Regions from separate parts of the Tannerella forsythia 92A2 genome, predicted to be linked through region 1. Evidence: riboswitches for the same ligand, from Rfam matches in the RefSeq annotation. Region 1 holds a riboswitch; each other region holds the start of a gene.
What was found. Region 1 has a riboswitch for cobalamin ahead of BFO_RS06455 (4-hydroxyphenylacetate 3-hydroxylase family protein). Riboswitches for the same ligand answer to the same signal wherever they lie in the genome.
Positions count from the first base shown of each region.

Region 2: another riboswitch for cobalamin. It lies ahead of BFO_RS09655 (TonB-dependent receptor); the one in region 1 lies ahead of BFO_RS06455 (4-hydroxyphenylacetate 3-hydroxylase family protein).
Region 3: another riboswitch for cobalamin. It lies ahead of BFO_RS00070 (ABC transporter substrate-binding protein); the one in region 1 lies ahead of BFO_RS06455 (4-hydroxyphenylacetate 3-hydroxylase family protein).
Region 4: another riboswitch for cobalamin. It lies ahead of nrdD (anaerobic ribonucleoside-triphosphate reductase); the one in region 1 lies ahead of BFO_RS06455 (4-hydroxyphenylacetate 3-hydroxylase family protein).

Region 1 covers NC_016610.1:1,586,478-1,589,677, reverse strand. Annotated here, with positions in the region: gene BFO_RS06460 (NifU family protein) at 1-218, opposite strand, end outside; gene BFO_RS06455 (4-hydroxyphenylacetate 3-hydroxylase family protein) at 223-1,683, opposite strand; cobalamin riboswitch at 1,949-2,158, opposite strand; gene BFO_RS06445 (IS4 family transposase) at 3,022-3,200, opposite strand, start outside.
Region 2 covers NC_016610.1:2,378,828-2,382,027, forward strand. Annotated here, with positions in the region: gene BFO_RS09655 (TonB-dependent receptor) at 1-1,454, opposite strand, end outside; cobalamin riboswitch at 1,581-1,776, opposite strand; gene BFO_RS09660 (FAD:protein FMN transferase) at 2,131-3,171, shown strand.
Region 3 covers NC_016610.1:17,159-20,358, forward strand. Annotated here, with positions in the region: gene BFO_RS00060 (M13 family metallopeptidase) at 1-421, opposite strand, end outside; gene BFO_RS00065 (DUF3256 family protein) at 679-1,314, opposite strand; cobalamin riboswitch at 1,401-1,595, shown strand; gene BFO_RS00070 (ABC transporter substrate-binding protein) at 1,637-2,782, shown strand; gene BFO_RS00075 (iron ABC transporter permease) at 2,779-3,200, shown strand, end outside.
Region 4 covers NC_016610.1:1,119,863-1,123,062, reverse strand. Annotated here, with positions in the region: gene greA (transcription elongation factor GreA) at 86-556, shown strand; gene BFO_RS04510 (HIT family protein) at 570-971, shown strand; cobalamin riboswitch at 1,119-1,324, shown strand; gene nrdD (anaerobic ribonucleoside-triphosphate reductase) at 1,400-3,200, shown strand, end outside.

The sequences.
Region 1 (3,200 bases):
CTCAGCGCTTCGCGAAGGATTTTCTGCACGACGTGCTCGAGCGTTTCGCAGGCCGAAGGACAATATCGGCATGCTCCGGTGAAAGACACTCTGACGACCGACCGGGAGATTCCCGTCAGTGTCAAGTCTCCACCGTGACTGCGCAGGAGAGGGCTGACCTTTTCGCGCAGCACGGCAGTGACGGCCTCTTTCTCGATGAATCGTTCCGTTTCCTTCACGTTCTTATTGGTCTAACGATTCGTCGATGCGGGCGATGGTGCGCGCCATTTTCTTCTTGGCCTCCAGATCGCCCTGACGTGCGATCATGATGCGTTGTGCTTGCGGCGATCCGGCTCCGTGCAGTGACTCCGTACGGTAGCCGACGGCAGCCGTCCCCAATGTTAAATTCTCAATCAGACGCAGGATACGCATCCGGTTGGTGGTGTCTTTACCTTTTGCTCCGGCCAGATATTTACGGACGATATCGCCCGTTTCTTCCGAGTGCAAGTCCCGTTCCGACGGCATGGTGACCATCAGTCCACCGGCAATATCTTCGGCCAAACGGGTGATTTCATACGGGAAACGGGTCACATTCTGTTTGCAGACATTGGCCAGCAGCAGGTCGATCATATAATTTCCGGCCGGCATCTTCACCCCTTCCGACGAGCAGGCGATTCCACAGGCATACAACGTCTCGTTCAGGTGAATCATCTCAATGAGTTTATCTTTGATATGCGATGCTTTGGGTACGCCGTTATAATCGGCAGCCAGAGCGGCCGCGCCAATCAGGACGTCGCCCACACCGACCTTGCATCCTCCGTATGACTGGCGGTGATACCCGGCGAAACGCTCGACCATCATGCCGGCAAACTGATATTCTTTACACATAAATACTCGCTCGTTGGGGATAAATACATGGTCGAACACGACGAGCGCTTCGTGCCCTCCGAACATCGGATTGCCGAGGTCAATATCGGCGCCTTCTTCCATCTTGCGCGTGTCGCACGACTGACGTCCGTAGATCATCGTGATTCCTTCGGCATCGCTCTCGATGGCAAACGATACGGCATAGTCGGCGTCGGCTTCTTTCATGGCGATCGTCGGCATAATCAGGTGCTCATGCGAGTTTACGGCTCCCGTCTGGTGGGCCTTGGCACCTGTCACCACGATGCCGTCAGGTCTTACTTCGTTGATATGAACATATAGATCGGGGTCTTCCTGTTGCGATGGCGAGAGTCCTCGGTCGCCTTTCGGGTCGGTCATTGCCCCATCGACTACGAGGTCGTTATCCTGTACATATTTCATGTATTCCACAAAGCGTTTGTGGTATTCTGTGCCAAGGGCTTGATCCATTTCGTAGGTCGTTGAATAGATGGCATTGAAGGCATCCATTCCGACGCATCGCTGGAAACAACTTGCAGTCTTCTGTCCGAGCAGGCGTTGCATTTTCACTTTCTTCTTCAAGTCTTCGGGGCTTTGATGCAGATGGCAGAACCGGTTGACCGTTTTACCGGTCAGGTTCGATGTCGCCGTCATGATATCCTTGTACTCCTCCATTTCGGCCAATTCATACGTCATGGCGATGGAGTTGAGCGACGGCCTGATTACCGGATGATCGACTGGATTATGAATCCGTTCACCCATAAAATACACCTTCAGGTTCAGCTTCCTGAGGCTTTCCACGTACTCTTCTCTTGTCTTCATGTATATTTCTTTTTATAAGTTAAAAAATGTCCGGTTTGCCCGATTCTTCCATTGCGAAGAAGAACAAAAAGGATATACTTCGCCTCTACACCGATTCCGGAACGACGCGACTCTTCCTTACGTCGACACAGAACAAGGTCTGTTGCGTTACACACCCATCCGAAGACCTCGTGTACACACCACGAACCTGTCTTCTCGCAATAGATTCAACAATTATATCTATTCAAATATGTTGCAGTCTTTTCCATTCCCTGTTCCCCAAGAATGAAAAAAAGTCGCCCAGGCAGGTCTTCTGACTTTTTCAAGGTTTTGCGATCTTCCCGTAGCCTTGATGTGGCATACAGTGATCAAAAAGAATGCAAAACCATTCTACTGAAATTACAGCTGAGGGTACAGTTCCGGACTCGCACCGGATTCCCTTTTCAATCCATCATCCATGAACGCATGATGAATCACCTGTGACGGGGACAAAGGAAATCAGTATTTTCCGATCGAACAAGAATAAATGAAAAAAAATGACATCCGATACGCTCTTTTAGACAGATTCCATATTTGTTTTCTGTCTGAAAGAGGATGAAGATATGCTAATAAACAAGTTATTGTAAGCGAGCGTAACGGAACGGAAGTTGCTCGTTGAGGATAGTGTCGGCCGGTGCTATCGTTGCTCCGGACTGTTCTTTGCAGTTCATCCGCCGTGTCTGGTAATATGCGGCTCTGCCGGCTTTTTGCCTCCGTCGGAGGGCGCTACATACGGTCTTTTTGCGAAAATCTAAGCCGTACATGATTGCTGACCGACACAAGGAAATTATTCGAATTCTATGTCGTTATCACCTTGTGCCACGCCTCCTCATACGTCTGCCAAGTCATGTTTTTCATCTCCATATCGACTTGTGAACTTGTTGTCAATACTGTAAACTGGCTCCCACATCGATTTATCAGATAAAAAGAAGAGTTTTTTATATTTAAGTGGCCAGAAAAAAGAGAAAGCAAAAAAGATTATTTTCTTCGCTATAGCTCATTTACTCAATGATTCCATTTTTAGTTTGTATAGAAAATTCCGCCATCCTTTCCATAAAAGAAAGAATGAAGGAATGTATAACATTACTTAGTCTTTAAGAGAAAAAGATTCACTATTAACCGACTAAAATCAAAATCCATCGGCTTTTATCTGTAATTAGTTAATATACATGCATTTATCATTTCTTTTTCTGTTTTTCAAAAGCTGCCTCCTTCTAAAATAAAGATAATTGAACATTCGAAGGGTTTTTATTTTTACTTTTAGTACGTTTGGAGTAGGCTTTACGTCCTTCTGTCACCACCCAAATTAAATCCAAGTGACTAATCAAGTGTATCCGCACCAATGCCGCGATGGTTGAAAACGCCTTTTTGCTCCCCGGACAAGACTCGCACCACGTTTAACAGCAAATGGGCAATCAGCGTGCACCAGACCTGCGTCTTTATCCCGTTTTCCGTTTCCGAGTAGAAGAAGTGCAGTTGAAAGTTTTGTTTCAGTTTTT
Region 2 (3,200 bases), 790 kb from region 1:
TTCACGAGACGCTGATTATACGAAAGCCCCAGAATATGCTTCGTAAAGATATCGTTCGACGGATCAAAGTCGGTATCGATCTCGTCGTATCGTTCATTGCCCGTGCGGTTCATCAAATAGTTTAGGTTAAGACCGTGACGCGCGTCAATGCGGTAATCGAACCCGGTGCGCACGGTCGTCAGCGGCCGTTTGTTATGCCGGCGTGTACGGTCGCGCCCCGTAATCTCGTTGCGCGACGATTCGATGTAAGCGCCGTCCCAGTTGTATTTGCGGAATGCCGTGTCGGTCGTCAGCGCATGGTCCCACGTATGCGACAGGGAAAGGTTGGCTTTGAGGCCGGGCAGCAGAAAATCATTCTTCATATACCGCGCCGAGATGTTCCATGCTTCGGATTCGCGCTCGGCCTTACCGTACACGATGCTTTGAATCGAACCGGTCTGCAGCTGCTTGTGTACGGACGAGAACGATCCCGAAAGGAAAAATTCATCAGCCCACCGGCGATGCGTAACACCGGCTTCAAGCTGTGTCAGTACCGAGAAATAATCGTCATGGAAACGCTTGCGGTCGAACGGTCGGAACCGTCGCTCGGCCTCGTCCCACAGCTCGACGCCTTTCATCAGATAATCGTTCTTTGAATAATTAATTCCGGCTACGGGACGGATCACGATGCCGCTCTTCGGCATCACATACTGCCCGAACATATCGGCTTTATGTGTATGAAACGACCCGATGCCGTACGACACGTCAAGGTAGTTCTTCCGTTCCTTTCGGGTGATGACGTTAATGGCGCCTCCCAAGGCATCGCCTCCCAAATGCGAAGGCACTACTCCCTTGTAGATCTCTACCCGGTCGATGATATTGACCGGCAAGTTGGCCAGCGATATGCCGCGCCCTTTCGCGCTCATCGGCACTCCGTCGATAAAGTAACGCACGGAATTGCCCGAAAGGCCATTGACCGACAGTTCGAAATCGGAACCTACCCCACCTTCTTCACGCACTTTGACGCCCATGGTGCGGTTGACGATCGTATTCAGACTGTGGATCGTATTGGTAAGCGGCCTCATATCAAGGGCATTGGCGGCATATGCTCCCTCTCTGACCTGTTGGGACTGCGTCTTGCCGTAAACCTCGACAGCTTTTAAAACAACCGTGTTTTCTTCGAGCATAAAATCCTGCTTCGTGTTTTTTCGGATGTTCAGTTCCTTTCTCTCGGTTTTATATCCGACCGAAGATACGGCAACGATATGCTTCCCGGCCGACAACTCCAAGGTATAATGTCCCTTGTCGTCGGTAAATGCCCCCAGCGATGTATGTTCAATCGCAACGGTTGCCATCGATACGGGATGTCCTGTCGCATCGGTGACGGCTCCGGACAACACATACTTATTCTGCGCCACCGCTTCCGTACCGAACAGACATAAACATAATGCAAACGACAGGATCAACTTCATCATAAAACTGATAAACAATAACCTAAACATACCTGCAAAGCAGCATGGCTACTTGCAGGCTTCTCACCCTATGGTCGAAACTAAAAAATCATTCGATTCCAATCACGCTGTTCTTGCCCCCGAGAACATGTTCGTCTTTTATGCTTGGCAGGTTTCCTGACTACACCCCGAAAAGCGACCTTCCCGTCAATGACGACAGTGGTGTAAGTTTGCTTTTCCTCTTCACGGGTTCCACAGTAGCGGGCACTGTTCCGGACTCCGACCGGATTCCCTTTTATGCGAACGGCAGAATGACCGACGTATCACCAAAACAGCTGCAAAATTAAGCATTTATTTCGATATTTCCGCTATAAATTCTTTTTTTACGGCTTTAAACGGCACTGTTATTGTTAATCTACATTACTTTATTCCAATCAATCCTGATTGCGTAAAACCTTGTCTGTATTTTGTGGCGTGATGCTTTTTTAGCAAATCCTATGTAATTGTTTGAAAATAAACAAATCATCCGATAATATAAAATCGTTAAAATTTTTACAAGCAGATGATTTTCAATAATTTTATAGTTTGTAAAGTTTACAGCGGATGGCCTTGTAGAATCCTTGAAATTTTATTGTTGAAGAAAATGAAAATTGTAACGTATCTTTGCGCGAAAATTAATGCAGAAAATACAATGAATCCGATGATGAAATTTCCTTCAGAGAAAACAAACAAACAATGCGTTTTTTTTCGATCTGCTCTCTTTTTTTTGACCATCCTGTCGGTTATATCGTGCCGCTCTTCTCCACCTCAATATTACGAAGAGAGCGGAACGGTTTTTCATACGCTCTATCAGATTAAATACGAATCGTCCGTGTTGTTGACCGAAAAAATCGACGCGGAGTTTCAGGCCTTTAATCTCTCTCTGAACCCTTTTAATCCCCACTCGATATTGGCCAAAGTAAATCGAAACGAAGAGGTGGAGATTGACGATCGGTTCATAACCGTTTTTAACAAGGCCATGGAAGTATCTGTGCACTCCGATGGAGCTTTCGATGCAACAGCTGCTCCGTTGATCAATCTGTGGGGCTTTGGATTTGAACAAAAAGACAGTGTATCGCAACCCGTTATCGATAGCTTGTTAACGTTTGTCGGCTACCGAAAAATACGTCTCGAAAGCCGGCGTGTGATCAAGGAAGACCCGCGTATCCAGCTTAATTTCTCCGCCCTTGCCAAAGGGTATGCCTGCGACGTGATTGCTGCACTGCTTGAACGTGAGGGAGTAGAAAATTATATGGTCGATATCGGTGGCGAAGTTACCTCCAAAGGATTGAATCCCAAAGGAGAATGCTGGCGTATCGGTATCAGTAAGCCTGAAGACGATACGACAGGGATTAAAAATGACATCGGCCAGGTGGTAGCGCTTTGCGGTAAGAGAGGGATGGCTACGTCAGGCAATTACCGTAATTTTTATATCAAAGGAGGCAAGAAATACGCCCATACGATTGATCCCCGCACCGGCTATCCTTCGGAGCAAACGATCCTGAGTGCATCGATCATTGCGCCTGACTGCATGACGGCAGATGCATATGCCACGGCGTTTATGGCGATGGGCGTAGAAGCAGCTCTCCGCATGGCCGAAACACTTCGGGATATCGAATATTATGTGATTTATTCGGACGAGGCAGGACAAAACCGGATCCAATATTCCGGCGGCATGCATTCGGCTATGGTAAAGCCTTAAAAAGAAAAAATCCCAGACTCACGTCTCGG
Region 3 (3,200 bases), 1.6 Mb from region 1:
ACAGTTCGGCTTTATCGTTGAGGGTTGCAATCTTATCAAGCCACGGTTTCAACGGCGATGTTCCGTCGGCATTGAGCTTGGTACTGTCCATGGCAATATTGTACAAGTCGCCGATCTTTTGTGCCACCGTACCGTGCTCATGTTCTTTTCCTGCAATTTCTTCGATCAGACTTTTCAGTTGCTCGCGGTTGTCTTCACTCAGTTTGTCAAACGAACCGAAACGCGAGTATTCGCCCGTGAGGGGATGATTTTTGATCCACCCGCCACAAGCATATTGATAAAAATCAGTCCCCGGATTGGCGGTTGTGTCCAGGTTTTCGATACGGATACCGACATCGTCTGTCAAGGTAGCCATCTTCGGATTTGAATTACAAGCCATCATCAATGAAATTAATGCTACTGATAAATACTTCTTTTTCATGTTAAATTCATGTTAAATGTTTTCTTCGGGCAAAGGTATACAATTCTATAATCAACGGAACGTATATCGTTCTTTTTTTTGAGTGGCCTTTCCATATTCGATGACTCGGACAGGACAATGATGGATACATACCAGACATTGTGTGCAATTTCTGCCCCAGTGCGGCTTTTTATCGACCAGTGCAATATTCGCGGTAAGACACTGTGAAACACAAAGGGAGAAGCCTTATCATCCACGTCGAATCTGGAAAAAATCACCTACTCAAAGCGTCCCTTTGCCCACGTAAATACTTTCGGTTCCGTTTTGAAAAATTGCTTCGCTTTATCACGCATAGCAGTGTCAAGATAGTACAAGGTCGTATACTCGGCAGTCAACGTCTGCGCATCTTCGTTTAACCGGTAAACAAATAAATCCATATCAAGTGCCGCCATCACATCAAGAAAAGCAACATCGGTCGTATCAACATCCGGCAGAAGAAAGTCATCGACCGAGACAGGGCTATACAAGCCATCGTCAGGAAGCGGCTTCCAGTCTGTCGTAAAGAAATGAATACGACTATCGGATACGGGAGCCGAGACGGTGGTAACCATACAAATAATCCAGGTATGGTTGACTAATGGAAGGCGTCTCAGTTCAACAGTGCTTCGCCCGCTCGTCTGTATTTTCAGATAGTCGGGGGTAAGTTTCATCAATTGCGATGCGCCCTGCATCATGTTCTGCAGCTTGGCTTCTTTTCCTGCCCGGTACAGATTCACCAGATCCTTCCGCCACGCATCTTCCAACCCGATCGTATATTCATCCGGCATCTTCACAAACAGCTCGGCCATATCCTGCGCTCCGACACCTACTATTGTGCATGCTGCCAACAGCATACTTATTATCAATTGTTTCATCTTCCTTCTTTTTAACGAATGGAGGTTCAAAGGTAGGCATTTTTGCAAAAGAAGACAATTTTTTTTGTCATTGCTTTTGTTTGCACTACCTTTGCTTCTGCAAAGGTTTTTCGGTTCGTCATGCACGAAGTGAAATGAAAAGGGAATCCCGTGAGAATCGGGAACTATCCCCGTAGCTGTAAGTTCTATTTATGGAGCACAACCTCCGCCACTGGTGCAAAATCCGAGAAGGCGTGCTTTACGGAACAAGTCAGAAGACCTGCCTTTTGCATACAGAACGGACCACTTTCGGGTGAAAGAGCAACAATGGATAATAATAGAAATGAAAAAAAAATGGATTGTCTGTATCATGCTGATGTTATGGGCATCATGTCAGCAGACAGGCAAACGACAGACAGAGAAGAGTACGGGAGATGCTACTGATAAAGAGCGAACGGAACAGATGCGCACTCGTTATGCACAAGGCTTCCGTATCACCTCTTCCGGTAAAATATGGCTTGTGGATATTCAAGACCCGCAAAAGGAAGAAGGCGCCTCATACCACTATGCTCTCGTCCCGAAAGCGGAAAAGGGACTACCGATTCCGGACAATTACGAGCCCATACCCATTCCTATAAGCAAAGTTGTTTGTATGACTTCGTTGCAACTATCGAATTTCATCAAGCTCGGCAGGCAGTACCTTGTGACGGGTATCACAAGCACACGCCATCTCTTCGACTCGAAGATGAACGAGCAGCTGAAAACAGGTCAAACACGCAAAATAGGAATCGAAGGGAATTTCGACACGGAGATCATCATCGGGATGGATCCGGAAATTATTCTGATCTCACCGTTTAAACGCGGAGGATATGAAGCCTTGAAAGAAACTGGCGTACCCCTGATTCCTCATCTGGGCTACAAAGAGCTGACCCCGCTCGGACAGGCCGAATGGATCAGATTGATCGGATTGCTTACCGGTTGTGAAGAAGAAGCGAACCAATGTTTCGACGAAATTGAACGAAAATACAATGAACTGAAGGCGCTGACAGCCCATGTTGAAAAGCGTCCCATGGTGTTCAGTGGCGAGATGCGGGGAGGTAATTGGTATGCTGTAGGCGGAAAAAGTTTTCTGGCACAGCAATTTCGCGATGCCGGGGCTGATTACTTTCTGAAAGACGACACGCATTCCGGAGGACTTACACTCGATTTCGAGGCCGTCTACAGTCAGGCTGAAGGTGCTCAATATTGGCGCATCGTGAACAGTTTTGACGGAGCATTTTCCTACGACGCTTTGCGTAAAGAAGACAACCGATACGCCGATTTCAACGCCTTCCGTAACAAAGGGGTTATTTACTGCAACTTACGCAAACAACCGTTTTACGAAAGCGCCCCTTCGCAACCGGAAGTCATACTGGCCGACCTGATCAGGGTCTTCCATCCCGATCTGCTGCCCGATTACGAACCGGTATATTACCAATTACTGAAATGAAGCGATACACGGTTCTCGTACTTATCTTCATCTCGGTATCGATCGTATTCTTTTTCTTCCTCAACCTCGTACTGGGTTCCGTGCACATCCCCCTACGTTCGGTTTGGAACATTGTTTGCGGATCGGCGGAAGAACCCGTCGTATGGCAAAATATTGTCTGGAAGTCACGGGTACCTCAGTCAATTACGGCATTAGTAGCGGGAGCAGGACTATCCGTAAGCGGCCTGCAGATGCAAACCGTCTTTCGCAACCCGTTGGCAGGTCCTTCGGTGCTGGGTATCAGTTCAGGGGCAAGCCTCGGGGTAGCTTCGGTGATCCTGCTTTCGGGCAGTATCGGCGGCGTAGCATTGAGCAAATTAGGATACATCGGAGAGATTGCCTTGACCATCGCAGCTACGGCAGGCGCACTCTCGGTAAT
Region 4 (3,200 bases), 470 kb from region 1:
ATTCCGGTCGAAACATTCTTTCTTGACCGGGATTCTTTTTTTATTTTTAAATTAAACGACTTAAACGACGAGGGAGGACATACAAATGGGTGTTACGTATATGACAGAAGAAGGTTACAACAAGATTCTGTCCGAAATCAATTATCTCGAAAGCGTCAAACGTCCTGAGATATCGGCACAGATCGCAGAAGCGCGCGACAAAGGCGACTTGTCCGAGAATGCGGAATACGATGCTGCGAAAGAAGCGCAAGGGATTCTGGAAGGGAAGATTGCACAATTGAAAGGGCTGATCTCCAACGCGCGACTCATTGATGAAGCACAGATCAAGACGGATGTTGTGCAGATTATGAATAAGGTGAAGATCAAGAATCTGCAAAATAAAGCGGTCATGACTTATACGCTCGTGTCTGACTCGGAAGCCAATTTGAAAGAGAACAAAATCGCAGTCAGCACTCCGATCGCACAGGGACTGATGGGGAAAAGAGTAGGCGATATCGCTGAAATCCAAGTTCCTTCAGGCATAATGAAGTTTGAAATCATGGAAATATCCATCTAATCAAAGATCGACTATGGCTACTATTTTCAGTAAAATCGTCAACGGCGAAATCCCATGTCATAAAATTGCGGAGAACCGTGAATTTTTTGCTTTTCTTGATATCCATCCTTTGGTCGAAGGGCATACACTCGTCATTCCCAAAGAAGAAATCGATTATATTTTTGATATCGACGATGACCGGCTGGGACGGATGATGGCCTTTGCCAAAAAGATTGCATGTGCACAGAAACAGGCGATCCCCTGCAAACGCATCGGAATGACGGTCATCGGGCTGGAAGTGCCGCATGCACACATTCATCTGGTGCCTATGCAGAAGGAATCCGACATGCACTTCGGGAAGGAGAAGCTCGAACCGACATCCGAGCAGTTAGCAGAAGTGGCTACACGAATCCGCTCGAAGCTGAACGGAGCATAACACCTCTTCCCAAAATTTCCTTGCGCCCGCCTGCGAGGCGCGAGGAAAATCTTAAAATCGTTAAAGACTGCATCAATACATTGATCGCAGATTTGTTGAAAACTTTTCCGGCATTTTTCGTAAAGAAGCTATTGGCAATTTCCTACCTTTGTACACGTAAACGGTTTCCGCGTTGCCCGACGCAACAAGGAATGAAAATGGGAATCCGGTGCAAGTCCGGAACTATCCCCGTAGCTGTAAGTTCCGCCATATGTGGACGGCGCTATCTATGGCCACTGCTCCCGTCAGCGACGGAGCGGGAAGGCGCGACGTCCGGAACAAGTCAGAAGACCTGCCGTGATACACGAAATAAGAATTTGTAAGTTCTCGGGTGGAAGAATATACAAAGAAGAGCAGATTTTGCATACACTATCATAATACAGGAACAGATGGATACATTTATCACGAAACGTGATGGAAAAAAAGAACTTTTTTCTATCGACAAGATCAAGAATGCTGTGACCAAGGCCTTCCTCTCGGTCGGCTGTTTCCCGTCGGATGAAGACTTGACATCCATCCTCGGACATGTACAGATCAAAGACGGCATGTCGGTTGAAGAGATTCAAAATCAGGTCGAAACGGCGCTTATGTGTGAACGCTACTACAAAGTAGCCAAATCGTATATCCTTTATCGACAGAAGCATCTTGAAGACCGCGAAGTGCGTGACAAGTTGGCTTTCCTGATGAACTACTGCGATGCGAAGAACGCCGCCACGGGAAGCAAGTTCGACGCCAACGCCAATGTAGAGCACAAGAACATCGCCACGCTGATCGGGGAACTGCCCAAACAGAACTTCATCCGTCTGAATCGCCGCCTGCTGACCGACCGCCTCAAGGAGATGTACGGCAAAGAACTGTCCGATAAATACCTCTCGTTGCTCAACCGTCATTTCATCTACAAGAACGACGAAACGAGTCTTGCCAACTACTGCGCGAGCATCACGATGTACCCGTGGCTGATCGGCGGTACAAAATCGATCGACGGAAATTCAACGGCGCCAAGCAACCTGAAATCGTTCTGCGGAGGCTTCGTGAATATGGTTTTCATCGTTTCAAGCATGCTCTCCGGAGCGTGTGCCACACCCGAGTTCCTGATGTATATGAACTATTTCATCCAAAAGGAATATGGCGAAGATTATTACCTGCACCCCGACCGCGATGCCGATTTGTCGCTCAAACGGCGTAGCATCGACAAAGTGATCACCGATTGCTTCGAACAGGTTGTCTATTCGATCAATCAACCGACAGGAGCGCGTAACTTTCAGGCGGTCTTCTGGAACGTGGCTTACTACGACCGTTACTATTTCGAGAGCCTCTTCGGTGAGTTCGTCTTTCCCGATGGAAGTCGACCGCATTGGGAATCGCTCAGCTGGTTACAGAAACGCTTCATGAAATGGTTCAATAAAGAACGTACCAAGACCGTGTTGACCTTCCCGGTTGAAACGATGGCGTTACTTACCGAAGACGGCGATGTAAAAGACAAGGAATACGGTGATTTCACGGCTGAGATGTATGCCGAAGGACATTCGTTCTTTACGTATATCAGCGACAATGCCGATTCGCTTTCGAGCTGCTGCCGGCTGCGTAACGAGATACAGGACAACGGGTTCAGCTATACGCTCGGAGCGGGAGGCGTTTCGACCGGCTCCAAAAGCGTGTTGACCATAAACCTCAACCGTTGTATCCAGTATGCTCGCCAACGAAGCATCCCTTACATGATGTACCTCGAAGACATCGTCGACCTGGTACACAAGGTGCAGCTTGGCTACAACGAGAACCTCAAGATGTTACACTCCAAAGGTATGCTGCCTCTCTTCGATGCCGGCTACATCAATATGAACCGGCAATACCTGACCATCGGCGTGAACGGACTCGTCGAAGCGGCCGAATACCTTGGCATCGAGATCAGCGACAATCCGCAATACACGGCTTTTGTGCAGGAAGTACTCGGGCTTATCGAACGTTACAATAAGAAGTACCGTACGAACGAAGTGATGTTCAACTGCGAGATGATCCCAGCCGAGAATGTAGGTGTCAAGCATGCTAAGTGGGACAAAGAAGACGGCTTCATCGTTCCGCGCGACTGTTATAACAGCTATTTCTATATTGTCGAAGACGAGTCGCTGAACCTGATCGATAAATTTCGTCTGCACGGACGTAAATATATCGAGCACCTGACCGGTGGCTCGG